DNA from 4 places in the Bacillus sp. TCT6 genome. Region 2 is predicted to be linked to each of the others. Evidence: predicted binding sites of a transcription regulator. Region 2 holds the regulator's gene; each other region holds the start of a gene.

Region 1 (3,199 bases), 3.0 Mb from region 2:
ATGAAATAAGCTAGTGCAAATGAAATGATTGCTACTATGAATAATGATGGTGAAGCGAAGAGAGTCATTGCAAACACCTCCGTTAATGGGCTATAAATAAATTATAGTCTGAATGTTATAATTTAACAAAATACAATTTTGATTTTAAATGTAATAGAAAAATGGAGTATTTGTAATGAGGGGAGATTAAGTATGAATATTGTGGAGTTTCAGATTGGGATGAAAAATTAACGAAGGAACTAATAGAAATGGTAGAAAAGAAATTTCAGAAGCGCGTAACGGATTTCATTATTACACATGCGCACGCTGATCGAATTGGCGGAATAAAAACGTTGAAAGAAAGAGGTATTAAAGCGCATAGTACAGCATTAACTGCAGAATTAGCAAAGAAAAATGGATATGAAGAGCCGCTTGGAGATTTACAAACAATTACGAGTTTGAAGTTTGGCAATACAAAAGTAGAAACGTTCCATCCAGGGAAAGGACGTACAGAAGATAATATTGTTGTTTGGTTGCCACAATATAAAATTTTAGCTGGAGGCTGTTTAGTGAAATCTGCGGAAGCAAAAGATTTAGGAAATGTTGCGGATGCATACGTAAATGAATGGTCTACATCGATTGAGAATGTGCTGAAGCGATATGGAAATATAAATTCGGTAGTACCTGGTCATGGAGAAGTAGGAGACAGAGGATTACTTTTACATACATTGGATTTATTAAAATAAGAAATTGTAGAAATACAAAAGAGAGGAGAAATAATTTTCTCCTCTCTTTCTTCTAACTATATTTAAATGCTGAATCTGTCGATTACGCCAGCATGTATTACTGAGATTTTAATTCCAAGTATACAAATACTAGAACTGTCATAATTGCTATAACAACGTAAGTAGCATCAAGCATTATAAGTGTTTTTAAAGTTTCAGTCATTCTAATTCACCCCTGTTATAAAAATATAACATGATCTTTTTATTGATTAGATAAGAGATCATAAAGATAAAATGTATATGAAATTTCTTAAGTAGTTTCTATATAAATATATCATATAAATAATGTAAGTAATGTTAAGATAGTGTAAATGTATTGTAAATAAAAAGCTTTACAATAAAGGCTTTAATAAAAAATGATAGTTCCTTAAAATAAAAAATACGCTATTCTTTCTATTGAAGGATAGAAAAGGATGGCGTTTTTGTATGTCTATTTTCATATGTGATGAATTGCAACTATTTGTATAAGGATTCAAAAAATTTTCGTTGTATATATTTCTCCAAATTAATTATTTAGCTATTTAAAAGTATCGAAAGATGTGTGCACACTAATGTACATTTTTTAGTGTCAATAAAAATATTATGTCAACAATATGAACTGTCACAAATCTTTATATATTATTGTGATTGATATCACATCACTTTTTTTCAATGGGTATTATGCTTAAGGTGTAATGAATGATTGGGAGAGGGTGGGATGATATGTTTTGTTATCAATGTGAACAAACGCCAACAGGCGGATGTAAAGTGATGGGTGTTTGTGGTAAGAATGAAACGATTGCGAGTTTACAAGATACGATTGTGTTTGGGCTAAAAGGAATTGCAGCTTATCGCACACATGCTGCTCAGCTAGGGTATACGGATGCATTTGTAGATGCTACAACACAAGAAGCTTTATATATGACATTAACAAATTCTAATTTTAACGAACAAGAGCATATTGATATGGCTATGAAAGTTGGGAAATCAGCTTTACGGGTGATGGAGTTATTGGATGAGGCACATACGAATCATTTTGGTGTGCCAGAACCTGTACAAATTACACAAAATCGTGTAGAAGGTAAAGCAATTGTAGTTACGGGCCATAATTTATTTGCATTAGAAGAACTATTAAAGCAAACAGAAGGAAAAGACATTAATATTTATACGCATTCTGAAATGCTACCAGCACACGGATACCCGCAGCTGAAAAAATATAAACATTTAAAAGGAAACATCGGTAAGGCATGGTATGATCAAAGACGCCTTTTTGAAAAATTTACTGGTGCCATATTAGCTACAACGAACTGTGTTATGCCAATTAAAGGCTCGTACTCTGATCGATTCTTTTCATATGACATTGCAGGTTTAGAAGGTGTACAAAAAATTGAAAATGATGATTTTACAACGTTAATTCAAAAAACGCTAGAACTTCCAGAAGTACATATGGAGTCGGATGAACAGTTAGTGACAGGGTTTCATCATAATACAGTATTATCATTAGCTCCAGAAATTATTGACGCAGTAAAAAAAGGGAAAATAAAGCGTTTCTTTGTTATCGCCGGTTGTGATGCACCGGGAAAAGGCGGAGAATATTATCGTGAATTAGCAACGTCACTTCCGCCAGAAACGGTTATTTTAACAACTTCTTGCGGGAAATTCCGCTTTAATGATGTGGATTACGGTGTTGTACCTGGTACGGAAATTCCGCGTTACATTGATTTAGGACAGTGCAATAATTCAATTTCTACAGTGAAAATAGCGGCTGCTTTAGCTGATGCTTTTCAATGTGAAGTGAATGAATTGCCAGTAAGTATTGTCCTATCATGGTTTGAACAAAAAGCGGTTGCCATTTTACTAGGGCTATTTAGTCTTGGGATTCAAGATATTCGCATCGGTCCAAAGGCTCCTGAATTTATTTCAGCTGGCGTGCTTGATGTATTACAAGAAACATTTGGTTTAAAACTAATTACAAATGCAGCAGAAGATATGGCTATGATGTTATCGTAACGGAAAAGATGTTTTCACTTAATTGTGGCTTTATAAATCATTTGTATGTGTGTGAGTAAACGAACATACATACAAATGATTATTAATAAAGAAAATTTGCTATATCTATAAATTTTATAATTTTATAAAGCTTTTAAAGTGTAACACCACATGCCCATCACCTTAAGATTTTAAGTATCCCCAAAACGAAATTTTTACATGAATATCTATAATTTCACCTCTTTTTCATTTGATTTGAAAATAAGCTTTCTATTTTTAAAAACCAACGATACCACCTCAAATTATATGAATAAAATCCATTCATTTATTAGGAAAATGGATTAAAAATAATAAGGTAGACTAAAAAGTAAAATATTATTTATGATAATCATTCTTTTATAAAATTCAAATTGGAAATAGCCCTACTCATTTTCAAAATGGAGGGGCTTTTTTTACTGTAAAATCAA
Region 2 (3,199 bases):
TTGTTCTTGGTCATAATAGCCAACAGATACATTTGATCCGAAAGAAACATTACCATTTAATAGTGGTAACTTATTCACAATAGATTTTAATAATGTGGATTTCCCAATTCCGTTTGGACCAACTAAGGCAACACTATCTCCGCGAGTTAAGCGCATAGTTACGTGTTCAATTATAGGGTCCTCCTCATAGCCGATGGTTGCATCTTTTACTTGTAAAACATCATTTCCACTTTGCTTTTCAATATCGAAGTGGAATGATGCTGACTTAGAATCCCCTAATGGTCTCGTTAATAATTCCATTCTGTCTAGTTGTTTACGGCGACTTTGAGCACGTTTCGTTGTAGAAGCGCGAGCTATATTCTTTTGAACGAAGTCCTCAAGTTTTGCGATTTCATCTTGTTGTTTTTCGTAACGTTTCATTTCTTGATCATATAATGCTGATTTTAAGTCTAAATATTTACTGTAGTTACCAACAAATCGTCTGCTTTCTTTATTCGAAATTTCATATACTTGTGTAACGAGTTTGTCTAAGAAATAACGGTCATGGGAAACGATTAATATTGCGCCAGGATAACCTTGTAAATATTGCTCAAGCCATGTTAATGTTTCAATGTCTAAATGGTTTGTAGGCTCGTCCAAAATAAGTAAGTCTGGTTTTGTTAATAATAATTTCCCGAGAGCTAATCTTGTTTTTTGCCCGCCACTTAAAGTAGAGATCGTCGTCTGGTGTGTTTCAACTGGGAAGCCAAGGCCGCTTAAAATGGAGCGAATATCCGCTTCGTATTGATATCCACCTTGATCTTTATAATTGAGTTGCAATTGGTCATAATCAGCTAACAATCTTTCATATATAGCTTCGTTTGAAAAGTTTTCTTCTTTTCCCATTTCTTGCTCAAGCTTTCGAAGTTTTGTCTCCATTTGCTGTAAGTGGGTAAAGACGGTTAGCATTTCATCCCAAATTGTTAAAGACGTTTCTAGGCCAGTATTTTGAGCTAAATACCCGATTGAGACATCTTTCGGTTTTATAATTTCGCCACCATCATGTGATAACTCACCAGCGATAATTTTTAATAATGTAGATTTTCCAGCTCCATTCCTTCCAACTAATGCGATACGATCTTTTGTTTGTACTTCCAATTTTATGTTTGCAAGAATTGTTTCTGCACCGTATAATTTCGAAAGTCCATTTACTTGTAATAAAATCAATGTTCTCACCTCAAATAATTTCTTAACTTTGCCATGTTTATATTTCTCAATCATACTAAAAATAGTGTATAGTTTAAAATAAAGAGAGAATACTTCTTCTCTTTATTATACAAGGAATTTAATGAGTGCTAAACTTCTGTATTTGATTAAAGTATATGAATAAAGATAGGAAGAGAGGAGAGGTCATATGGATCAGCAAAAGATTCCACAAGCCACTGCTAAAAGATTGCCTCTATACTATCGATTTATCCAAAACTTATCTCTTTCTGGTAAGCAGCGTGTTTCATCGGCCGAATTGAGTGAAGCGGTAAAAGTAGATTCCGCAACAATACGAAGAGATTTTTCGTATTTTGGAGCATTAGGGAAAAAGGGATATGGATATAACGTAAATTATTTATTATCATTTTTCCGCGAAACACTTGATCAAGATGATATAACGCGTGTAGCACTTATTGGAGTAGGTAATTTAGGGACCGCTTTCTTACATTATAATTTCACGAAAAACAATAATACAAAAATTGAAATGGCATTTGATGTTAGTGAAGAGAAAGTTGGAACAGAAATCGGGGGCATTCCTGTATATCATTTAGATGAATTAGAAGAGAGATTATCAAATGATATACAAGTGGCAATATTAACAGTACCGGCTACAGTAGCACAAGCTGTAGCAGATAGATTAGCTGAAACGAGCGTGCACGGTATTTTGAATTTCACACCAGCACGATTAAACGTATCAGAGAATATTAGAATTCATCATATTGATTTAGCTGTAGAGTTACAAACATTAGTTTACTTTTTGAAAAACTATCCACAATAAAACGCAGAGGAAGCGACCTCTGCGTTTTATTATTGTTTCTTCTTTGTGAATTTAACTAATATAAGGCGAAGTGCCAAATTAAAATCAATTGTTGCCATAACTGCAAATAGTATTGTCCACACATTCCAGATTGTATCTGTCACGTTCGTAATGGCGAAGCGTGTAAAGATACATCCAAGAAGGAAGTATAATGCGGCCATGAACAATGGTGAGTTTCTCATACAAAAAATCCTCCGATAAATCCTTGCATTTTTTCAGCTTCTTTAATCATTTCTTGAATTTGCTCATTGCTCATAAAAATTTGCCCAATAGCGACTAATGTATTCATCGCAACATGAGCTGCAATAGGAACGATAATGCGCTTCGTCTTCACATATAAGAAGGCGAATACGAGCCCCATAGCAGTGTATACCAATAAGTGAGTAAAATCAAAATGAATTGCTGCGAATACAAGTGAACTAATGATAGCTGCAATAAAGAAGTTGAACTTCTTATAAAGTGCACCGAATAGAATTTTTCTAAATACGATTTCTTCTAAGATAGGTCCGATTATAGATACAACAATAAGGAACCAAGGAGTAGTTCGTGCAATTTCCATCAGTTTCATTGTATTTTCTGAACCTTGTTTAATTCCTAGTAGCTGCATCTCGATCATACCGGCAACTATTTGTGAAAAGAAAGCTAAGAATAATCCGATGAAAATCCACCCAATTGTAGCTGGAACAGAAGAGCGCGTTGCATCTAAATGTCTGTCGCGAATATCTGTTCTAAGTAACCAAAGTACGATACATAATGCAACAAAGAAGCTAATAATTGCCCAGTGTCCCATTATGATTTGTCCTTTTTCCTCAATGGTAAATCCTCTATTATCATAGAGTCCTGTTTTTAGGAGAAGTGGTAATCCAACAGCGCCAGATAATTGCATTAAAATGTATGTAACGATAATCCACCAGTATTGTTTCTTCAAATGGTTTAACCATCCTTTCTAACTCTAGTGTATGAGATGAGGTAGGATAACATGTAAATATGTTATCTACGATATAAACTTTCATTCGAATTATGATTTTTTTGTAAATACGTATTTTAAATTAAAGTAGGAGACAGGAAAAAGTTGTACGTTTAGCGAAAACAACTTAGGGTGTCTTTCATATTGTAACATACGAGTAGGGGAAACAA
Region 3 (3,199 bases), 230 kb from region 2:
GTATCATGAAGTGCCATTTCAATACGTTCATAGCTATATTTATCATGCATGTAATGGATAACATTTAGTGTGTTTAAATATAGACCCGCTAACCATTCCATTGTCATATCAAACTTATGCATAACTTCTTCGTAATTTAATACTTCAGAAGTAATTGGTGCGTACTCAGGACCAACTTGTGCTTTTGATTTTTCATCTTTACCACCGTTAATCGCATATAATAATGCTTTCGCTAAGTTTGCACGAGCTCCGAAGAACTGCATTTGCTTACCGATTCTCATTGCAGATACACAACAAGCAATTCCGTAATCATCGCCGTAATCAGCACGCATAATGTCATCATTTTCATATTGAATTGCTGATGTTTTGATGGACATTTTCGCACAGTAGTTTTTAAAGTTCTCTGGTAATTGTTTAGACCAAAGAACTGTTAAATTCGGTTCTGGAGCTGGTCCTAAATTATCTAATGTATGCAAGAAACGGAATGAGTTCTTTGTTACTAATGGACGACCATCTAATGCAATACCACCGATAGATTCAGTTACCCAAGTTGGGTCACCAGAGAATAATTCATTATAATCAGGTGTTCTTGCGAATTTCACAAGACGTAATTTCATAATGAAGTGATCTACAATTTCTTGTACTTCTTCTTCTGTTAAAGTACCATTTGCTAAATCTCTTTCAATGTAAATATCTAAGAATGTAGAAGTACGTCCAAGACTCATTGCAGCTCCGTTTTGCTCTTTAATCGCCGCAAGATATGCGAAGTATAACCATTGGAACGCTTCTTGTGCATTTGTTGCTGGTTTAGAAATATCGAAACCATGAGAAGCAGCCATTTGTTTTAGTTCTTGAAGTGCACGCATTTGCTCAGATAATTCTTCGCGTAAACGCATTGTATCTTCGCTCATTACACCACCAGTTAAATTCAAATCAGCTTTTTTCGCTTCAATTAAATGATCAATACCATATAATGCTACGCGTCGATAGTCACCGATAATGCGTCCACGACCGTATGCATCTGGAAGACCAGTAATAACGCCTGATTTACGTGCATTTCTCATTTCTGGTGTATAGGCATCGAATACACCTTGGTTATGAGTTTTTCTCCAATCTCTAAAAATACGACTAAGTTCTTTGTCCATTTCGTATCCATAAGATTCACAAGCTTGCTCCGCCATACGAATACCACCATATGGTTGTAAAGAACGTTTAAATGGTTTATCAGTTTGGAAACCGACTACCTTTTCAATATCTTTATTTAAGTATCCTGGGTCATGTGATGTAATAGAAGAAACAATTTTTGTATCCATATCAAGAACGCCACCGTTTTCACGTTCTTTTGTTGTTAAATCCATTACTTGATCCCAAAGTTGTTTCGTTGCTTCAGTTGCTTCTGCTAAGAAAGATTCGTCTCCTTCGAAAACGTTTACATTATTTAAAATGAAATCGCGAACATCAATCTCTGCTTTCCATTTTTCACCTTTAAAGTTTTCCCATGCGTTTTTAACATTTTCTAATACTTGAGTCATCCTAATCTCCTCCATTTTTGATTAGTACAGGACTAAGATTTTTTATATAACAGCTTACACACTTAGAATACTACTTTTTTAAGAAAGTGAACGAAATAGTTGTGACATGTTTGTGAAAAGTTGAGCAAACCACTATATATATAGTGGTAACTTCATTTAAAAGTCTTTAAAATTAACCCTTTCCTTAATTGTATTTTTTTGGTATTCTTATATACGAGTCCTATTTTGTAATATAAGAACAATACCCATTGTAGAACTGTAATACTCTTATCTCCTAATCTGTTATAGTTTTTATAACAGAACAAAAAAGTGTACACATGTTGTACACTTTTTTGTTACTTCTATAAAACATCTCTTTTTCTATTGCCATCATAGAATCCGCCACGATTGTCTGTTAATGCAATTATTTGCTCTAGTCCCTCTATATGATCACCTATAATTCGAAGTACAGCTGGAGGATGACCTATTTTTGCAAAATGTTCACTGGGACGAATACGGTTCATCTTATCAACCTCAACACGATATACACACGCAATTTCAAATCCAGAAAGAAGAGCCTTCACTTGTGCTACACAAGGTGACAATAAAGATTTATACCCAATTGCTTTCAAACACTTGTGGCTAAATGCATTAGGTACCGCAATAAGTGATCCTACCCCTAAATCCTTTCTATCACAAGCTAAATTTAGTGCATACTTAAACGCAGTTACAAGATGAAGTGGTACTCTTAGATCTAAATAATGATTTAAATCATTTAATGCGACGTCCTTTCCATCTGCAATAGCTTTTGCAAAAGGATATAGCTCCCTAGCTGGAATAACAAAATCACCATCTATAAATAACACAATTTCTCCTTTTGCAAAATAAGTTCCAAGTGAACGCCCTACATCGTTTCCAAGGGCTTCTTTATATACAATTGTCGTTGCGCCCTTGTCTTTTGCAATCGTTGCTGTTTTATCTGACGAACCATTTACGACGACGATGATTTCAAAAGGTTCAATTTTACGAAGCTCTTCTATAACGTTTCCAATTGTTTTCTCTTCATCTTGTACAGGAATAACAACCGATAGTTGCTTTCCTTTATACAAATTGGATGTAACGCCCCATCCTTGATAAAAATCTTCGAAATTTAAAGTATGATAGACGCTATTCCTTTTCCTATTTCCATCATAATATCCCCCGCGTGTATCACTGCTTACTATCCGTTCCGCAACAGCTTCTATATGATCACCTATCATTCTTCTTTCAGATTGAGAAAGGCTCGTGCCATATGCAGCATGTTCAACCGGTCGAAATTTATTCGGCGTAATAACATCAATAGCACAATGACGGCTAATTCTCCATTTACTTTGTGCTATACGTAAATGAGCTACAATAGGATTAACTAAACATTCGTATCCAATACTCTGGACGACTTCTTTCGTCAACGCATGAGGTACAGATAATAAAGAATCTATTTTTAATTCTTCACGCTCTAACATTGCATTTAATATTTGACGCCACACTGTAACAGAATGGGGTTTTTGTTTCTTTAAAAACAATGCGTCCAAATTATTTAAAACGATGTCAGTCTGATCATGTAAAATCGGATTAAGAAACAATTGTAATTTTGAAGTTGGAATAGCAAAGTCCCCATCTATAAATAGTAATACATCACCTATCGCATA
Region 4 (3,199 bases), 4.6 Mb from region 2:
CAGCTCTTTTTTATGGAGGTAAAGAAGATGAAGGTAATAAGTGTAGGAACAGTTCATCAAATCGCATTTTTACCGCGTCTATTTCCAATTAACTGTTACTTCGTTGAAGAAGAGACAGGATTAACTTTAATTGATGCGGCTTTACCGTTTTGTGCAAAGAAGATTTTACAATCAGCTCGGAAAATAGGAAAACCGATTACGAATATCGTTATTACACATGCGCATGATGACCATGTAGGAGCGCTTGATGTTATAAAACAAGTGCTGCCGGATGTTCCGGTCTATATTTCAAAAAGAGATGCATGTTTACTTGAAGGAGATAAGGTACTGCAAGAGGGAGAACGAAATACATCAATAAAAGTGGGAGTGTCAAAACAGATAAATACGATTCCAGATATTCTTCTTCAAGAGGGAGATAAAGTTGGTTCTCTTGTAGCGATTGGAGCTCCAGGTCATACACCGGGATCAATGGCGTTTTTAGACACAAGAAATGATGCACTCATTGTTGGAGATGCATTTCAAACGAGAGGAGGATTAGCGGTAGCAGGACAGTTGAAGTGGCTTTTCCCGTTTCCTATGTTTGGTACGTGGGATGCAGAAGTTTCATTAGCAAGCGCGCAGAAATTGCTGGAGTATAAGCCGTCTTTATTGGCGACAGGACATGGGAAAATGATTGAAAATCCGTTAATACAAATGCAACGGGCGATTGAAGAAGCGGAAAGGAATTTAAGTAGAAAGAGCCTCTAATCGTTTAGAGGCTCTTTTTAGTTAAATGATTATTTAGCAGACTTTTTAATGAATACGATTTGAAAAAAACAGAATACTAAAGAAGAATGAAAGAAGAAAGGTAGGAGTATTCCATGCAAAATTTAACAGAGCTTGAAGTAGAAAACTTACGTCATTTAATTGGTGGACACGCAACAATTATTAACAAGTTGGAGCAGTATGCACAGACGTGTACAGATCCACAACTGAAACAAATGCTACAAAAAGATGCGCAAGATGCAAGAAATACGAAACAGCAATTAATGACTTTCCTAGGATAGGAGGAAGTAAAAGATGAATGAAAAAGATATGGTAAATGATTATTTAGCAGGATTAAATGCAAGTTTAACAAGTTATGCAAATTATATTGCTCAGTCTGATAATGAACAGTTACATCAAACGTTAATCCAAATTCGTAATCAAGATGAAATGCGTCAACGTAATATGTATGAGTACGCAAAGCAAAAGAGTTATTATAAACCAGCAGCACCTGCGAATCCGATGATTGTGCAGCAATTGAAAAGTCAGTTAAGTGCAGAATAATAGGATGAAAAAACGAGCGAAAATGAATTCGCTCGTTTTATTTTTTGTATGTCAATAAATACATAATAAATATTTTTCCAGTTGTAACAAATATGACGAAAATGGAATATAACAATTCATAAAAAGGACAAAAACTTTGTTCGATATTTCACAAAGTATCCATGGTTTCTATCGTGGGAACCTCTATAATTAAGAATGTAAAGAACAAAAGAAATAGATTATATGATCAATTAGGAGAGATTGCTATGAAAAGACATACAAGAAAAATTGCAATTATCGGTACTGGATTAGTTGGATCAAGTTGTGCGTATTCCATTGTAAATCAAGGGATTTGCGAAGAGCTATTATTAATTGATATAAATCATGAACGTGCAGTTGGGGAAGCAATGGATTTATCACATTGCATTAACTTTACAAATACAAGAACAAAAGTATATGCAGGAAGCTATGAAGACTGCAAAGATATGGACATTGTCATTATTACAGCAGGACCAGCACCAAAACCAGGGCAAAGTCGCTTAGATACTTTAGGAGCGAGTGCGAAGATTATGGAAAGTGTTGTTGGTGGCGTAATGGAAAGTGGATTTGATGGTATTTTCTTACTTGCATCGAACCCAGTTGATATTATTACATATGAAGTTTGGAAATTATCTGGATTACCTAGAAATCGCGTAATCGGTACTGGTACATCACTAGATTCTTCTCGCTTAAGAACAATTTTATCTGAAATGCTACATGTAGACCCTCGTAGTATTCATGGGTATTCATTAGGAGAACATGGTGATTCTCAAATGGTTGCTTGGTCTCACGTAACTGTTGGTGGAAAGCCAATTCTGCAAATTTTAGAAGAACAAAAAGAACGATTTGGTGAAATAGATTTAGATGAAATCGTTGAGAAGACTGCAAAAGCCGGATGGGAAATTTATAAACGTAAAGGAACTACTTATTACGGAATCGGAAATTCTCTAGCATATATTGCAAGCTCAATCTTTAATGATGATCACCGTGTCATTGCTGTATCAGCCATTTTAGATGGTGAGTATGGTGAATATGATATTTGTACAGGAGTACCAGCTATTATTACTAGAGACGGTATAAGAGAAGTTGTAGAACTCAATTTAACAGAGGATGAAGAATCTCGATTCGCAAAATCAAACGATATTTTACGTGATTATATGAAAACAATTGGTTACTAACTTATAGAAGAAGGTGAAACAAATGAAGGAATATATAATGTCTCGTGTATTTAAAGCATCTGCTGGAATCGCACAAGGTATTTTCGTATCCCTCGGAATTGGTTTACTGATCGAAAATATAGGAAGAATTGTTGATATACCATTACTTATTACAATCGGAGTTGTTGCAAAATCACTTATGGCACCAGCAATTGGTGCCGGAATTGCTTTTATGCTCGGTGCAAATGGCCTTGTAATCTTCTCGGCTATGGTGGCTGGAGCAATTGGTGCCGGATCCATTTCAATTACTGAAGCAGGTCTAATTATTAAAACAGGTGAGCCAATCGGTGCTTTATTAACAGCAACTTTAGCTGTATATATTGGTAAACGTTTAAGCGGAAAAACTGCGTTAGATATGATGCTCGTTCCATTTGCGGCAATATTAGGTTCTGGTTTAGTAGGTATTTGGTTATCTCATAATATTACTCCTGTTTTAAATACAGTTGGAGCATTTATTAAAGATAGCTCAGCTGGTAGCCCGTTTATCGCTTCTATCGTCATTGCAGTAGTTTGGGGATTATTACTTATCTCTCCAGCTTCATCAGCTGCGTTAGCGATCGCACTTAGCTTAGACGGTGTTGCAGGTGGTGCTGCTCTTGCAGGCTGCGTTGCTCAGTTTATCGGATTCTCTGTTATCTCAGCGAAAGAAAACAATT

The links. The regulator Rex, encoded in region 2, represses fermentation and respiration genes when NADH is low (regulators of the CRP and FNR family bind a similar motif). The targets are predictions, from matches to a motif close to TTGTGAAATATTTCACAA.
Region 1: the regulator Rex is predicted to act here: its motif matches at 1,386-1,403, upstream of hcp (hydroxylamine reductase).
Region 3: the regulator Rex is predicted to act here: its motif matches at 1,643-1,660, upstream of pflB (formate C-acetyltransferase).
Region 4: the regulator Rex is predicted to act here: its motif matches at 1,445-1,462, upstream of AC0ONG_RS23825 (L-lactate dehydrogenase).

What each region holds. Positions count from the first base shown of each region.
Region 1 is NZ_JBVYHX010000001.1:3,040,873-3,044,071, reverse strand. It holds gene AC0ONG_RS15520 (DUF3784 domain-containing protein) at 1-68, opposite strand, end outside; partial or broken gene bla (subclass B1 metallo-beta-lactamase) at 210-725, shown strand; gene hcp (hydroxylamine reductase) at 1,467-2,753, shown strand.
Region 2 is NZ_JBVYHX010000001.1:4,004-7,202, forward strand. It holds gene AC0ONG_RS00025 (ABC-F family ATP-binding cassette domain-containing protein) at 1-1,206, opposite strand, end outside; gene AC0ONG_RS00030 (redox-sensing transcriptional repressor Rex) at 1,394-2,023, shown strand; gene AC0ONG_RS00035 (YdiK family protein) at 2,053-2,244, opposite strand; gene AC0ONG_RS00040 (CPBP family intramembrane glutamic endopeptidase) at 2,241-2,990, opposite strand.
Region 3 is NZ_JBVYHX010000001.1:233,980-237,178, reverse strand. It holds gene pflB (formate C-acetyltransferase) at 1-1,532, opposite strand, end outside; partial or broken gene AC0ONG_RS01060 (hypothetical protein) at 1,685-1,905, opposite strand; gene AC0ONG_RS01055 (glycosyltransferase family 2 protein) at 1,874-3,199, opposite strand, start outside.
Region 4 is NZ_JBVYHX010000001.1:4,615,462-4,618,660, reverse strand. It holds gene AC0ONG_RS23840 (MBL fold metallo-hydrolase) at 28-747, shown strand; gene AC0ONG_RS23835 (hypothetical protein) at 861-1,046, shown strand; gene AC0ONG_RS23830 (spore coat protein) at 1,060-1,308, shown strand; gene AC0ONG_RS23825 (L-lactate dehydrogenase) at 1,554-2,504, shown strand; gene AC0ONG_RS23820 (PTS sugar transporter subunit IIC) at 2,527-3,199, shown strand, end outside.